3 regions of the Parazoarcus sp. PS-13 R2A genome follow, and region 1 is predicted to be linked to each of the others. Evidence: predicted binding sites of a transcription regulator. Region 1 holds the regulator's gene; each other region holds the start of a gene.

What was found. The regulator sigma-54, encoded in region 1, starts transcription at its own class of promoters, with help from an activator protein. The targets are predictions, from matches to a motif close to TGGCACGCTTNCTGCTNA.
Region 2: nifL (nitrogen fixation negative regulator NifL) is a predicted target of sigma-54. The motif match lies at 2,304-2,321, and genes of this name have one in related genera.
Region 3: AC22G6_RS03640 (HupE/UreJ family protein) is a predicted target of sigma-54. The motif match lies at 1,652-1,669, and genes of this name have one in related genera.

The regions. Positions count from the first base shown of each region.
Region 1 covers NZ_JBYEXN010000009.1:64,551-68,765, reverse strand. The annotation lists gene recA (recombinase RecA) at 1-701, shown strand, start outside; gene recX (recombination regulator RecX) at 731-1,180, shown strand; gene lptB (LPS export ABC transporter ATP-binding protein) at 1,167-1,889, shown strand; gene AC22G6_RS10250 (RNA polymerase factor sigma-54) at 1,915-3,369, shown strand; gene hpf (ribosome hibernation-promoting factor, HPF/YfiA family) at 3,387-3,710, shown strand; gene ptsN (PTS IIA-like nitrogen regulatory protein PtsN) at 3,844-4,215, shown strand, end outside.
Region 2 covers NZ_JBYEXN010000003.1:281,089-285,303, reverse strand. The annotation lists gene nifA (nif-specific transcriptional activator NifA) at 1-716, opposite strand, end outside; gene nifL (nitrogen fixation negative regulator NifL) at 713-2,272, opposite strand; gene rsxA (electron transport complex subunit RsxA) at 2,599-3,180, shown strand; gene AC22G6_RS05175 (RnfABCDGE type electron transport complex subunit B) at 3,204-3,731, shown strand; gene rsxC (electron transport complex subunit RsxC) at 3,742-4,215, shown strand, end outside.
Region 3 covers NZ_JBYEXN010000002.1:373,920-378,134, reverse strand. The annotation lists gene AC22G6_RS03645 (diguanylate cyclase domain-containing protein) at 1-1,316, shown strand, start outside; gene AC22G6_RS03640 (HupE/UreJ family protein) at 1,827-2,402, shown strand; gene AC22G6_RS03635 (DNA ligase) at 2,413-3,279, opposite strand; gene miaA (tRNA (adenosine(37)-N6)-dimethylallyltransferase MiaA) at 3,413-4,215, shown strand, end outside.

The sequences.
Region 1 (4,215 bases):
ACCTGCTGATTTCCCAGCCCGACACCGGTGAGCAGGCGCTCGAAATCGCCGACATGCTGGTGCGTTCGGGCGGCGTGGACATCGTCGTCATCGACTCCGTCGCCGCACTGACCCCGAAAGCCGAAATCGAAGGCGAGATGGGCGACCAGCTGCCGGGCCTCCAGGCACGACTGATGTCGCAGGCGCTGCGCAAACTGACCGCCAACATCAAGCGCACGAACACGCTCGTGATCTTCATCAACCAGATCCGGATGAAGATCGGCGTCATGTTCGGCAGCCCCGAAACCACCACCGGTGGTAACGCGCTCAAGTTCTACGCTTCGGTCCGCATGGATATCCGGCGTACCGGTGCCATCAAGAAGGGCGACGAAGTCGTTGGCTCCGAAACGCGCGTCAAGGTCGTCAAGAACAAGGTCGCGCCGCCGTTCAAGGAAGCGCACTTCGACATTCTCTACGGAGAAGGCATCTCCCGCGAAGGCGAGATCATCGACCTCGGCGTGACTTACAAGATCGTCGACAAGTCCGGCGCCTGGTATTCGTACAACGGCGACAAGATAGGCCAGGGCAAGGACAACTCACGCGAGTTCCTGCGCGCAAACCCGGCGCTGGCTCGCGAAATCGAGAACAAGGTTCGCGCAGCGGTCGGACTCGGCGAAATGGCCGCGCTCGGTGGCGCGGCACCCGTCGCTTCCGAAGCCTGATCTCCGCCCCGTCCGGACGCTGACCCCTGATGGGCGAGCCGAGTCTGCGCGAACGCGCGCTGCGCCATCTCGCCCGTCGGGATCACTCGCGGGCGGAGCTTGCGCGCAAGCTGTCTCCATATGGCAGCGCCGAGGAGATCGAAGCCGTACTGGTTCGCATGAGCGAACTCGAACTGCTCTCCGACACCCGTTTTGCCGAAGCGTGGGTTCGCAGCAAGGCTGCCCGGTTTGGCAGCCAGCGGCTGCGCCACGAGCTCGCGAGGCGTGGCGTATCGAAGGACTTGATCGACGAGGCCATCGAGAGCGAATGTGTGGAATCCGAACTCGACCGCGCCCGTGCAGTGTGGCAGTCTAGATTTGGCCTCGCACCTGACGATCGCCGCGAATGGGCGCGCCAGGCGCGTTTCCTGCAAACCCGTGGTTTTTCCACTGACGTGATCTGCAAACTGTTGAAAGAAGCCCCCGATGAGTCTGCTTAAGGTCACCGGCCTGCAAAAGCGCTACAAGGCGCGCACAGTCGTCCATGATGTTTCGTTCGAGGTTGGCTCGGGCGAAGTGGTCGGCTTGCTGGGCCCCAATGGCGCAGGCAAGACAACCTGCTTCTACATGATCGTAGGTCTGGTGCGCGCCGACGGCGGCGAGATTACGCTCGACGACGCACGCCTGACCGATCTGCCGATCCACGCTCGCGCACGCCTGGGGCTGTCCTATCTGCCGCAGGAAATGAGCGTGTTCCGCAAGCTCACGGTCGCCGAGAACATTCGTGCAGTGCTCGAGCTCCGCGGGCTGCCGGTGGCGCAGATCGACGAACGCCTGGAAGAGTTGCTCGAAGAACTTGGCATTGCGCACCTGCGCGACAACACCGCCATCTCGCTGTCAGGCGGAGAACGCAGACGGTGCGAGATTGCACGTGCGCTTGCCACCGACCCGCGCCTCATCCTCCTGGACGAGCCTTTCGCAGGGGTCGACCCGATCGCCGTACTCGACATCCAGAAGATCATCCGCTTTCTGAAGGAGCGCAACATCGGCGTGCTGATCACCGACCACAACGTGCGCGAGACGCTCGGCATCTGTGACCGCGCAACCATCATTACCGACGGCCGCGTGCTTGCCAGCGGCAAGCCGCCCGAGATCATCGCCAACGAACAAGTGCGCCAGGTCTACCTCGGCGAACACTTCCGCCTCTGATTCCGGCACGCCCCCGACTGGCATCATGAAACCAACCCTTCAGCTCAAGCTCTCGCAGCACCTGACGCTCACCCCGCAGCTGCAGCAGTCCATCAAACTGCTGCAGCTCTCCACGCTCGAGCTCAACCAGGAAATCGAACGCTTTCTGCTGGAGAACCCGATGCTCGAGCGTGAGGACGGCGACGGCAGCGACTTCGCACCGTCCGCTGTCGGCAACGATGCGCAGCCCGCAACCGAGACCCCGCGCGAGACCAGCACCGAGACCACCCAGGAAGCCGAGCCCCGAAACGAGAACGAATCGGCCGACTTTGACGAAGGCATGGACTGGTCAGGCACCGGCAGCGGCGCCAGCAGCAAGAGCGACGACGACGAGGACAGCGACTTCCAGGAATTCCAGGCCGCAGGCACCTCGCTGCGCGACTATCTCGATCAGCAGGTTGCCCTGTCCCCGCTGACGGACCGTGACCGCATGCTGGTGCGCTTCATCATCGAAGCGCTCGATAGCGACGGCTACCTGCACCAGGAGCTCGAAGACCTGCTCGAACTGCTCCCGCCCGAACTCGACTACGACCTCGACGACCTCGCGATTGCCCTGCGGCACGTGCAGCAGCTCGAACCGGCGGGCATTGGCGCACGCACCCCCCAGGAGTGCCTCGGCCTGCAGCTGCGCGCCATGCCTGCAGGCAGCTGCCGCGACCTGGCGCTGGTCATCGTCGAACAGCACCTCGAGCTGCTGGCCGAACGCAACTTTGCAAAGCTCAAGCGCCTCACCGGGTGCGACGACGACGCCCTGCGCGATGCTCAGGCGCTGGTGTGCCGCCTCGACCCGCATCCGGGCTCGCAGCATTCCAACGAAGAAACCCGCTACGTCCTGCCCGATGTCGTGGTGCGCAAGATCCGCAACCGGTGGACGGTGTCGCTCAACGCCGAAGCCATGCCGCGCCTGCGCATCAACCAGCTCTACGCCAGCCTGCTGCAGCAGAACCGCGGCCAGGGCGGCGGTCTGACCGGCCAGCTGCAGGAAGCACGCTGGCTGATCAAGAACGTACAACAGCGCTTTGATACCATTTTGCGTGTATCTCAGGCCATCGTTGACCAGCAGCGACAGTTCTTCGATCATGGCGAGGTGGCAATGCGTCCATTGACCCTCAGGGAGATCGCGGACCAGCTCGAGCTGCATGAATCAACCGTATCGCGCGTCACCACCCAGAAGTACATGGCGACGCCGCGCGGCGTATTCGAACTCAAGTATTTTTTCGGCAGTCACGTTGCCACCGACACCGGTGGTGCGGCTTCTTCCACAGCGATTCGTGCCTTGATTCGCCAGCTGGTGGACGCCGAAGACAGAAAGAAACCCCTGTCCGACGCAAAGATTGCCGATCTGTTGGGCCAGCAGGGTATCGTGGTCGCGCGGCGCACAATCGCCAAATACCGCGAATCACTCAATATCCCGCCGGTCAGTCTGCGTAAAACGCTTTGATACCAAGAGGAGTTAACATGAATCTCAACATCACCGGACACCACGTTGAAGTGACACCGGCCATCCGCGAGTACGTCTCCGGCAAGCTTGACCGCGTGATCCGTCACTTCGACAACGTTACCAGCGTGAACGTGATCCTTTCCGTTGAGAAACTCGACCAGAAGGCTGAAGTCACCGTGCACGTGCGCGGCAAGGACATTCACGTCGAAAGCGCCGACGCCGACCTCTACGCTGCCATCGATGCGATGACCGACAAGCTCGATCGCCAGGTGCTCAAGTACAAGCAGAAGAGCACCGATCACCACCACGACTCGCACAAGCACCAGACTCCCGAGGCGTGATTTTTCACCAGGCCTTTCGGACCCGGGTGAAGTTATAATCCGCCGCTCAATTTGGCGGTCCGGCTTTGCCCGGGCCTGAGAGACCTTTCAGCGTTGCGTCCGCTCCGGCGGCGTTGCGTGAGCCCCAAAGCGCATGAGCCTCATCTCCCAACTCCTGCCACTTTCGAACGTGGTTGCCGACCTCGACGCCAGCAGCAAGAAGCGCGTCTTCGAACAGGCCGGCCTGTTGTTCGAAAACAATCAGGGCATCGCCCGCAGCATGGTGTTTGACAGCCTGTTTGCGCGCGAACGCCTTGGATCGACCGGCCTCGGCCAGGGCATTGCCATTCCCCACGGCCGCATCAAGGGCCTGAAGGACGCAGCCGGCGCGTTTCTCCGTCTAGAAGCCCCGGTGCAGTTCGATGCGCCCGATGGTCGTCCGGTGAACATGCTGTTTGTCCTGCTGGTACCCGAACAGGCCAACGAAACCCACCTTCAGCTCTTGTCGGAGCTGGCGCAGATGTTC
Region 2 (4,215 bases), on a different contig from region 1:
TCCTTGCCGGTGCCGGTCTCGCCGCGCACCAGCACGGTCGTGTTCCACTTCGCCACCTGCCGTACCTGATCGAACACCTTACGCATCACGGCGGTGTGCCCGATGATGCTGTCGAAGCCGAAATGGCTCCGCACGGTGCGCCGCAAACTGTCGCGCTCCTCCGAAATATCCCGGCGTTCCTGGCGCACCTGACGGGAGAGTCTCACCGTCTGACCAATCAGGTTTGCCACCATCTCCGCAAAATGGGCATCGTCGTCGAGGCGTTCCCGAACCGCCAGCGGAGGCTGCAGCGCAAGCACACCGACGGTTTCATGTGCGGCCCGGATCGGCACGCCGATAAAGGGTGCGTCGGCGTCGAACACCCCGCGCTGACGCAGGTAATCGGGGCTTTCGGCAAGGCGCTGGAGAACGAGCGGCCTCGAGCGCTGCTGTACGCTGCCGATCACACCCTCGCCCGCACGCCAGCGGATATCCGGATCGATCGTGCTATCCACGCCATGCAGGGCCGAAATCGCCATCGCCTCCCCATCCGGCTCGCTCAGGGTAACCAGGGCCCGATTGAAGCCGCACTCCTCATCCAGTACACGCAGGAGTTCCGCAAGGGTTTCGCGCAGTTCCAGCGAACGCGACAACACCCGGCTGACCCGATACAAGGCCTCAAGCGACGATTCGAGCCAGGCTGCGCGTGCCTCGTCCAGCGGATCGCTCGCAGTCATCTTCCGCCCTCCTCATCGGCCACGGGAACCTGGCCCAAGGCAGGAATGCTTACCAGAAGCCGGCAGCCGCCTGCATACGCGGGATCGATCTCGAGCACACCGCGATGCCGGCTGACGATCTCCTGAGCCAGCGACAATCCAACCCCGCGCCCTGCTGCGCGTCCCTTCTTGGTCGAGAAGAAGGGCTCGAACACTTTCAGGCGCAATTCGTCGGGAATGCCCGGGCCGGTATCGGTCAGCGCCGCGCGCACATACTTGCCACGCACCTCGGTGCTCAGGCTCAGGTTGCGTTCGGTCCAGCCGCGCACATTCATGGCTTCCACCGCATTCGTCACCAACTGCCGGAACAGGGCCCTCAGTGCGGTGGGGTTGCCCTGGACCGAAGGCAGGACATGCGCCGGCAGCCAGTCGACCGTTACCCCTGCTGACAGGAAGGTCTCTGTCTCGAGCATCAGCACGTCACGCAGAACCTCATTGAGGTTAACCAGTCCGGTGGGCGCCTCGGGCTCGGGCGGCATGGCCGCCTGCAAGGTGGAGATGGCCTCCTCTCCCGCACGCTGCGCATCCGCAAGCGCCTTGGCGAGCGCATCACCTCCTGCAGCACCGCCAGCACGGCGACGCTGCAGACTCGCCGCCGCCGAGATCAGATTCACCGGCCCCTGCAACTGAAAGATCGCCCCCGACAATGCCTCGCGCAGGCTCTGGTTGAATTCGCCCTCGGACAGCATCGCGCGCATCGCTGCAATACGCAGCGCCTCCTGCTGACGCTTGGAGGCACTGATGTCGTGCATCACCAGCAGCATGTAGTCGGAGCAACCATCGCCGTAGAACGCATCGGGGCTGGTATGACGCTCCTCGAACCACGACACCGAACACGAATACCAGCGCGGCTCGCCCGAATCCGAATCGAAGCGCAGTTCGTGGTTGAGCAAGGCACGGCGGTGAGCCAGTGCATGCTTGAAACTCTCACCGAGACTTTGACGCAGTGCATCCATCACCGAATGTGCGGGCTCGGTCACCCGCATGTCGGAGACCACACGGCGGTAAGCAGGGTTGTCGAGGACGACCTTGCCCTCGACGTCGAGCAGCGCAACCGCGACTGGAGCCACCGAGATCACCGACTCGATGAGCTGCTTGTGATTGCTCAGCTGCTGTGCCAGACGGTGCTCTTCGGTGGCGTCCCAGTGCATGCCGAGGTAACGGGTTTCCTCTCCCTTGATCGCGGCGGAGCGCAACGGCGTGACCGTCAGCTCGGCCACATAGGGCGTTCCGTCACGCCGGCGGTTGAGCAGGCGCCCGGTCCATGACTGGCCGCTTTTCAGGGCCAGCCACATCGTCTGGTAGACCGAGCGCGGTGTCGATTTGTAGGACAACAACGACTGGCGCTGCCCGACCACCTCGGAGGCGGCATACCCGGTGATCGCCGAAAAGGCCGGGTTCACATACAGGATGTGCGCATTGACATCGGTGATCGAGATCGCAATCGCAGATTGCTCTACCGCATCGTGGAACACGGCATCGGAGAACACGGCATGCATCGAATCAGGGGCCGACATTGAAGCCTCTCAAGGGACAGTTTGATCGTCTCTAGCAATCATTGTGCCAAACCTCACAATTCGATGCACTTGTCCGGTGCATGACAGCGGGAAACCTGTCCTGCCACGAAATCGGCGCTTTTCGGGCTGCGCCAGGCGTCAGCGGAACCCGCCACAGACCTTGTCGTGTTTACGACAATCTCTGCGCAACTGACGTACTCGAAACATGCCGGCGCACCTCCTGAAACATCACACCTCCATGAAATCAGTTACTTGCAGACAATCCCACTGTGGCATGTCTCATGCAACACACAGCATGAAAACCGCAATGACGGAGATCGTCGGCAATGAGTGAATGGTTGATGCTGCTGCTGGGCACGGCGCTGGTAAACAACGTCGTGCTGGTGAAATTCCTAGGCCTGTGTCCCTTTATGGGGGTCTCGCGCAAGATCGACAGCGCGCTTGGCATGGGAATGGCCACGACCTTCGTGCTCACGCTCGCGAGTGCCGTGACCTGGGTGCTCGAGCATGCCCTGCTCGCCCCCTTCGATCTGGCTTATCTGCGCATCCTGGGCTTCATCCTGGTCATCGCCGCAACCGTCCAGTTCGTCGAAATGGCGGTCAAGAAGAACGCGCCCGCCCTGTACAAGGTGCTCGGCATCTATCTTCCGCTCATCACGACCAACTGCGCGGTGCTCGGCGTGGCGCTGCTCAATGTCCAGGAGGGCGCGGGCTTCGTTCGCAGCGTCGTCTATGGGCTGGGCTCAGCAGCCGGCTTCACCATGGTTCTCGTACTGTTCGCCGGACTGCGCGAGCGCCTGGCGCTCGCACGCGTGCCGGCAGCCTTCGCCGGCGCGCCAATTGGTTTTGTAACTGCCGGACTGCTGTCGCTCGCGTTCATGGGCTTTTCCGGCCTCACCAACCACTGACCGACACTCTCAAAGGAGCCGACATGTTGATCGCCGTAGTTAGCCTCTCCGTGATGGGCGCTGTTTTCGGCCTCGGGCTGGGGCTTGCCGCACGCTTCTTCCATGTCGAACGGGACGGCGTCGAAGCCGAAATCGAAGCCATGATGCCCGGCACCAACTGCGGTCAGTGCGGCTTTCCCGGTTGCGCAGGCGCCGCCGAGGCGCTCATTGCAGGGAACGCACCTGCCACCTGTTGCCCGCCCGGTGGCCTGCAGCTGGCCGAAGCGCTGGCCGCGCGACTCGGTCTCGCACTCGACGCCGGCGCCGTCCAGATTCAGGTGCCGCGCATCGCCGAGGTGCGCGAGGAAATCTGCATCGGATGCACGAAATGCTTCAAGTCCTGCCCCACCGATGCGGTGCTGGGCGCCGTCAAGCAGATCCACTCGGTGATTCGCGAGGCCTGCACCGGCTGCGCGAAATGCGAAGAAGTCTGCCCCACCGGGGCCATCGACCTTGCTCCGGTGCCCGTCACACAGCAAACCTGGGTCTGGCCGAAACCGGTCAGCGCCTGAGAGTGATGCCATGAATACCCCCGCCTTATCGACCCCCTCCTTCCTGCGCCGCATGCTGCAGCGCTGGGGCGCCCACCCCGAAGGCCGCAAACATCCGGCCGCGGATACCGAGATCACGGTGCTGCCTCTGCCTCCGCGGCTGATCCTGCCGCTTGCCCAGCATATCGGCGCGCCGGCACGCCCACTGGTGCAGGCAGGGCAGTATGTGCTGCGCGGCGAACTCATTGCCGAAGCGCAGGGAGCAATCTCCGCGCCGATACATGCGCCGACATCCGGCACCGTGATCGGCATCGCCGAGGTACCGGTGCCGCACGCCTCCGGCCTTGCCGGTCCGGCCATCCTGCTTGATACCGACGGTCTTGATGAAGCCCTGCCACCGGATCACACCGACCCGTTCAGCCTCGAACCCGCGGAGATTGCGCGCAGGGTTGCGGCTGCCGGCGTGGTCGGCATGGGCGGCGCAACCTTCCCGGCGGCCGTCAAG
Region 3 (4,215 bases), on a different contig from region 1:
GCTTCACTGGCATCGACGGCCCTTTGAATTTCGAACGGCGCGAAACGAAGCTTTTCGACCCCCGCACCCGCCCCTGGTATCAGGACGGCAAACGGGTCACAGGCCATACCTGGACCTCGGTATACATTGATTTCGGCACGCGGGAACTGCTCGCCACACGGGCGCGCAGAGTGCTGTCGAGCGCAGGCGCTTTCGAAGGCGTGGTCGCGACCGACATTTCCCTGCGTGCGCTGAACGACTTTGTTGGCCGGCTCAAGGTTTCTCCCAACGGTATCGCCTTCATCATCGAGCAGGACGGCAACCTGATCGCGTCCTCGGCCAGCCCCAACATCCGGGAGTTGCCCGATGGCAGCAGCGCCCGTCTGAAGGCACGCGAAAGCTCGCATCCGCTGCTCAGATCAGCCTACCGCCTGGTGCAGGAACGCCTGGCCACCCCCGATGCCACCTCGCTGCCAAGAGTACTGACCTTTGTCACCGAAGAAGGCGAGGAGATCCATGTCGCCTTCGACCGCATCCAGGACGAGGCCGGCCTGAACTGGATTACCGTCGTCGCCATGCCGACCAGCGACTTCATGTCCGGGGTGACCGAGAACGCAACCCGCACGGTCATGCTGGCGGCCGCGGCGGTCGTGATCGCCATCGTTATCGGGCTGCGCATCCTCGGCTGGGTTGCGGGTGATCTGAGGCGCATTGGCGAGGCCGTGCGCAAGGTGGGCGAAGGCGAGCTCGACGCACCGGTCGGCGTGGCGCGCAACGACGAGATCGGCGCACTGGCGCGCAGCTTCGAGGCCATGCAGACCCGCTTGCGCACGGACAAGCTCACCGGACTCGCAAACCGCGACGCCTTCATGCAAAAACTCAACAAACGGGTTGAGCTGGCCCGCAGCGATCGCCGCGCTGCGAAGCTGGGCGTGCTGTTCATCGACCTCAACCGTTTCAAGCAGATCAACGACCAGTATGGACACGACGCCGGCGATCTGGCTTTGCAGGAGATCGCCGAGCGCCTGCGGACCAACGTCCGCGGAGGCGACCTCGTCGCCCGTTACGCCGGTGACGAGTTCGTCATCCTGCTCGACCAGGTTGCGAGCCGCGAAGCCGTGGGCCATATCCGCCGCCAGATCGAGGAAGTCCTGCGTCAGCCCCTGTGCTGCATCGAAGCCGAGAGCACGGTCGAGATCAGTGTCGGCGGCGCGATCGGAGAAGCCCTGTATCCGGATGATGGCCTCGATGCGCAAAGCCTGCTCAAGAGCGCGGACCGGGCCATGTACGTGCATAAGTTTGCCGACCGCGCTGAACGGGGAGATGTGCCGGCCTGAAACCCCGGCTTATCCCCACCGGGCGTAGACAAGATGCGTGACAAGCTGTGGACAAGTGCCGCAAGTATCTGACCACGAAGCTCAAATTCAGACTGCTGCGAAATCGGGCAGCGGCGGACGGCCATCCGCCCGCTGCGCGCCGGCAGCGCCGCTACCTTCACGAAGGCTCGGGCGCATCCGGGCGCACCGGGGCAGTGCAACGCACCAGAAAAGTGCATTCAAGCACGAATATCCAAATGTCACGACCCCATTTCGGGCCGCCGACGCCCCCGGACCGCCAAGGGCCTCGGGCACGAACATTCCTGACAGCCTGCCGGCGAGCCGGATGCAACACGCGGCACGCAATTTGCTATTCTCCCGCAAAGCACGCCGTTGGGCGCTGCGCAGTGGCCTCGCCGGTCGATGAAGTCGATTCCGGCACGCCACAACCGCTACCAGCCTCAACGGCAAGCCGGCCGGATTCATCCGGCCGCAATCCAACACCCGAATGACCGCTCACCGGAGAAATACATGTCCAAGCCGCGCGCCCTTGTTGCCCTCACCCTGTTGCTCACAGCCGGCGCTGCCGCTGCACACCCCGGCCACGAAGCCATGAGCTTTGCCAGTGGGCTCAGTCACCCGCTCGGCGGGTTCGACCACCTTCTGGCGATGCTGGCAGTGGGGCTTTTCGCAGCACGCCAGAAGGGCGTCGCGCGCTGGGCACTGCCTGCGGGATTCGTCGCCGCCATGCTGGGTGGCGCTGCGCTGAGCACGAGCGGAGTCGAACTTCCGGCTGTCGAGGCCGGCATCGCGACGTCCGTGCTCGTCTTCGGCCTGCTGATCGCTTTTGCCGCACGCCTGCCACTGGCGGCGGCCATGCCGCTGATCTCCGTGTTCGCCCTGTTTCACGGCCATGCACACCACGCCGAGATGGGCAGCAACGCGCTCCTGACCTACACGGCCGGTTTCGCGCTGGCCACTGCAGCCCTGCATGGCGTCGGCTACCTCGCAGCCCGCCACCTGCCCGAATCGCGGTTTGGCAAATACGCGCAGCGCGCAATCGGCATGGCAATCGCCGGTGCCGGCATGCTGCTCGTCGGCGCCTGAGCGACATGGATCAGGGCAAGTCCCTGACCCTGAGAAACGACGGAAAACGGGGCAACCCCTTGCCCGTCAGCTCACGATAGCGGTAGGTCACCAGCGTGCCGGGTGGCGGTGGCTCGCGGCGCTGGGCATCGGTGAAGCCGGTTCCAATCCGGAACCGGCGACCGTCCGGCGCCTCGACCAGCAGCGCACCCAGCATGCCTGCGTATTTCCCATTGCCCTGAACGTGGGCGATCACTCTCGCCTCGTCGTCCAGCCAGGGCACGTATTTCAGGATGGCATCGGTGCGCCCGGCCACCCGCAGCGCATCGTCCCGGTGCAGCATCAAACCCTCGCCCCCCGCCCGCACAACCCGCTCGAACTCGCGCTGCAAGGCCTTACGGTCGGCGACGCGGTGCTGTGCGACGCGTTGCAGCCAGGGCAGGCCCGTACCGCTTACGATGCGCGCCATGGCGTCGATGCGCTCGGTGAAGGTGCCACCATGAGCGGGCAGATCGAAGACCATGTATTTCACCTTACGCCATGCCGCATCGTCGGGCTCCTGAGTGCGCACCGCACTCACGAGTTGCTCGAAGCGGCCACGGCCGATCCAGAGCTCACCATCGAGCGGCTCCGGCGGCAGGCCGGCAACAAACCACGCTGGCGCAGCCACCGGATTTCCGCTGCGAAACAGCAACTGCTGCCCATTCCACAGCGCACGCACGCCGTCCAGCTTCTCGCTCACCCAGTACCCGGCCGGATCGACATCCGCGTGATAGCGCCCTGCGAGCATCAGCGGAGGCAGTTGCGCCCATGCGGGACAGGACAGCGCGAGCAGCGCAAGAGTCAGAACACGGGCAATCGCCTGCCGGCCAGGCACGGGGCATTTCTTCGTTCGCATCGCGGGAATTCACCGGAAAGGATACGATTATGCCATTCTCATTCTTTAAGCACATCTTCGGGAACCGGACTCCATGCGAACTTCCGTCAGGCACACCGATCCGGATACCCCAAAGCGCCACGGCACGAGGATAATGCGAGGCCAACTCCCAGTCCTGACCCCGATGCCGCACACCGACCTCCCACCCGCACTGCTTCTGCTCGGCCCGACCGCAAGCGGGAAGACAGCCAGCGCGCTGGCCCTGGCGCACGCGTTGCCGGTCGAGATCATCAGCGTGGATTCGGCCCTGGTGTACCGCGACATGGACATCGGCACGGCCAAGCCGACGGCGGCAGAACAGGCGGTCTGCCCCCACCATCTGATCGACATCATCACGCCGGAAGAAGCCTACTCGGCTGCGAGCTTTCGCGACGACGCGCTGCGCCTGATGGCCGAAATCACCGCTCGCGGGCGAATCCCGGTGCTTGCCGGCGGCACCATGCTGTACTTCAAGGCATTGCGCGACGGCCTGTCGGCACTCCCGCAGGCCGACGCCAGGCTGCGCCGGCAGATCGACGATGACGCCATGCGTCTTGGCTGGCCTGCGATGCATGCGGAACTCGCGCGTCTCGACCCCGAGGCTGCGGCCAGGCTCGAGCCCGGCGACGCGCAGCGCATCCAGCGCGCACTCGAGATCGTTCGTGTCACCGGACGACCGCTGGCTGAAAGCTACGCCCGCCGCGAAATGACACCCCCGCCCTTTCGCCTGCTGCCAATCGCGCTTGCGCCCTCGGACCGCAAGGTGCTGCACGACCGTATCGCAGATCGTTTCTCGCAGATGCTGGATGGCGGACTCATCGACGAGCTTGCGCAACTGCGCCAGCGCTACACCCTGAATACGTCCATGCCCTCGATGCGCTGCGTCGGCTACCGCCAGGCATGGGCCTATCTCGACGG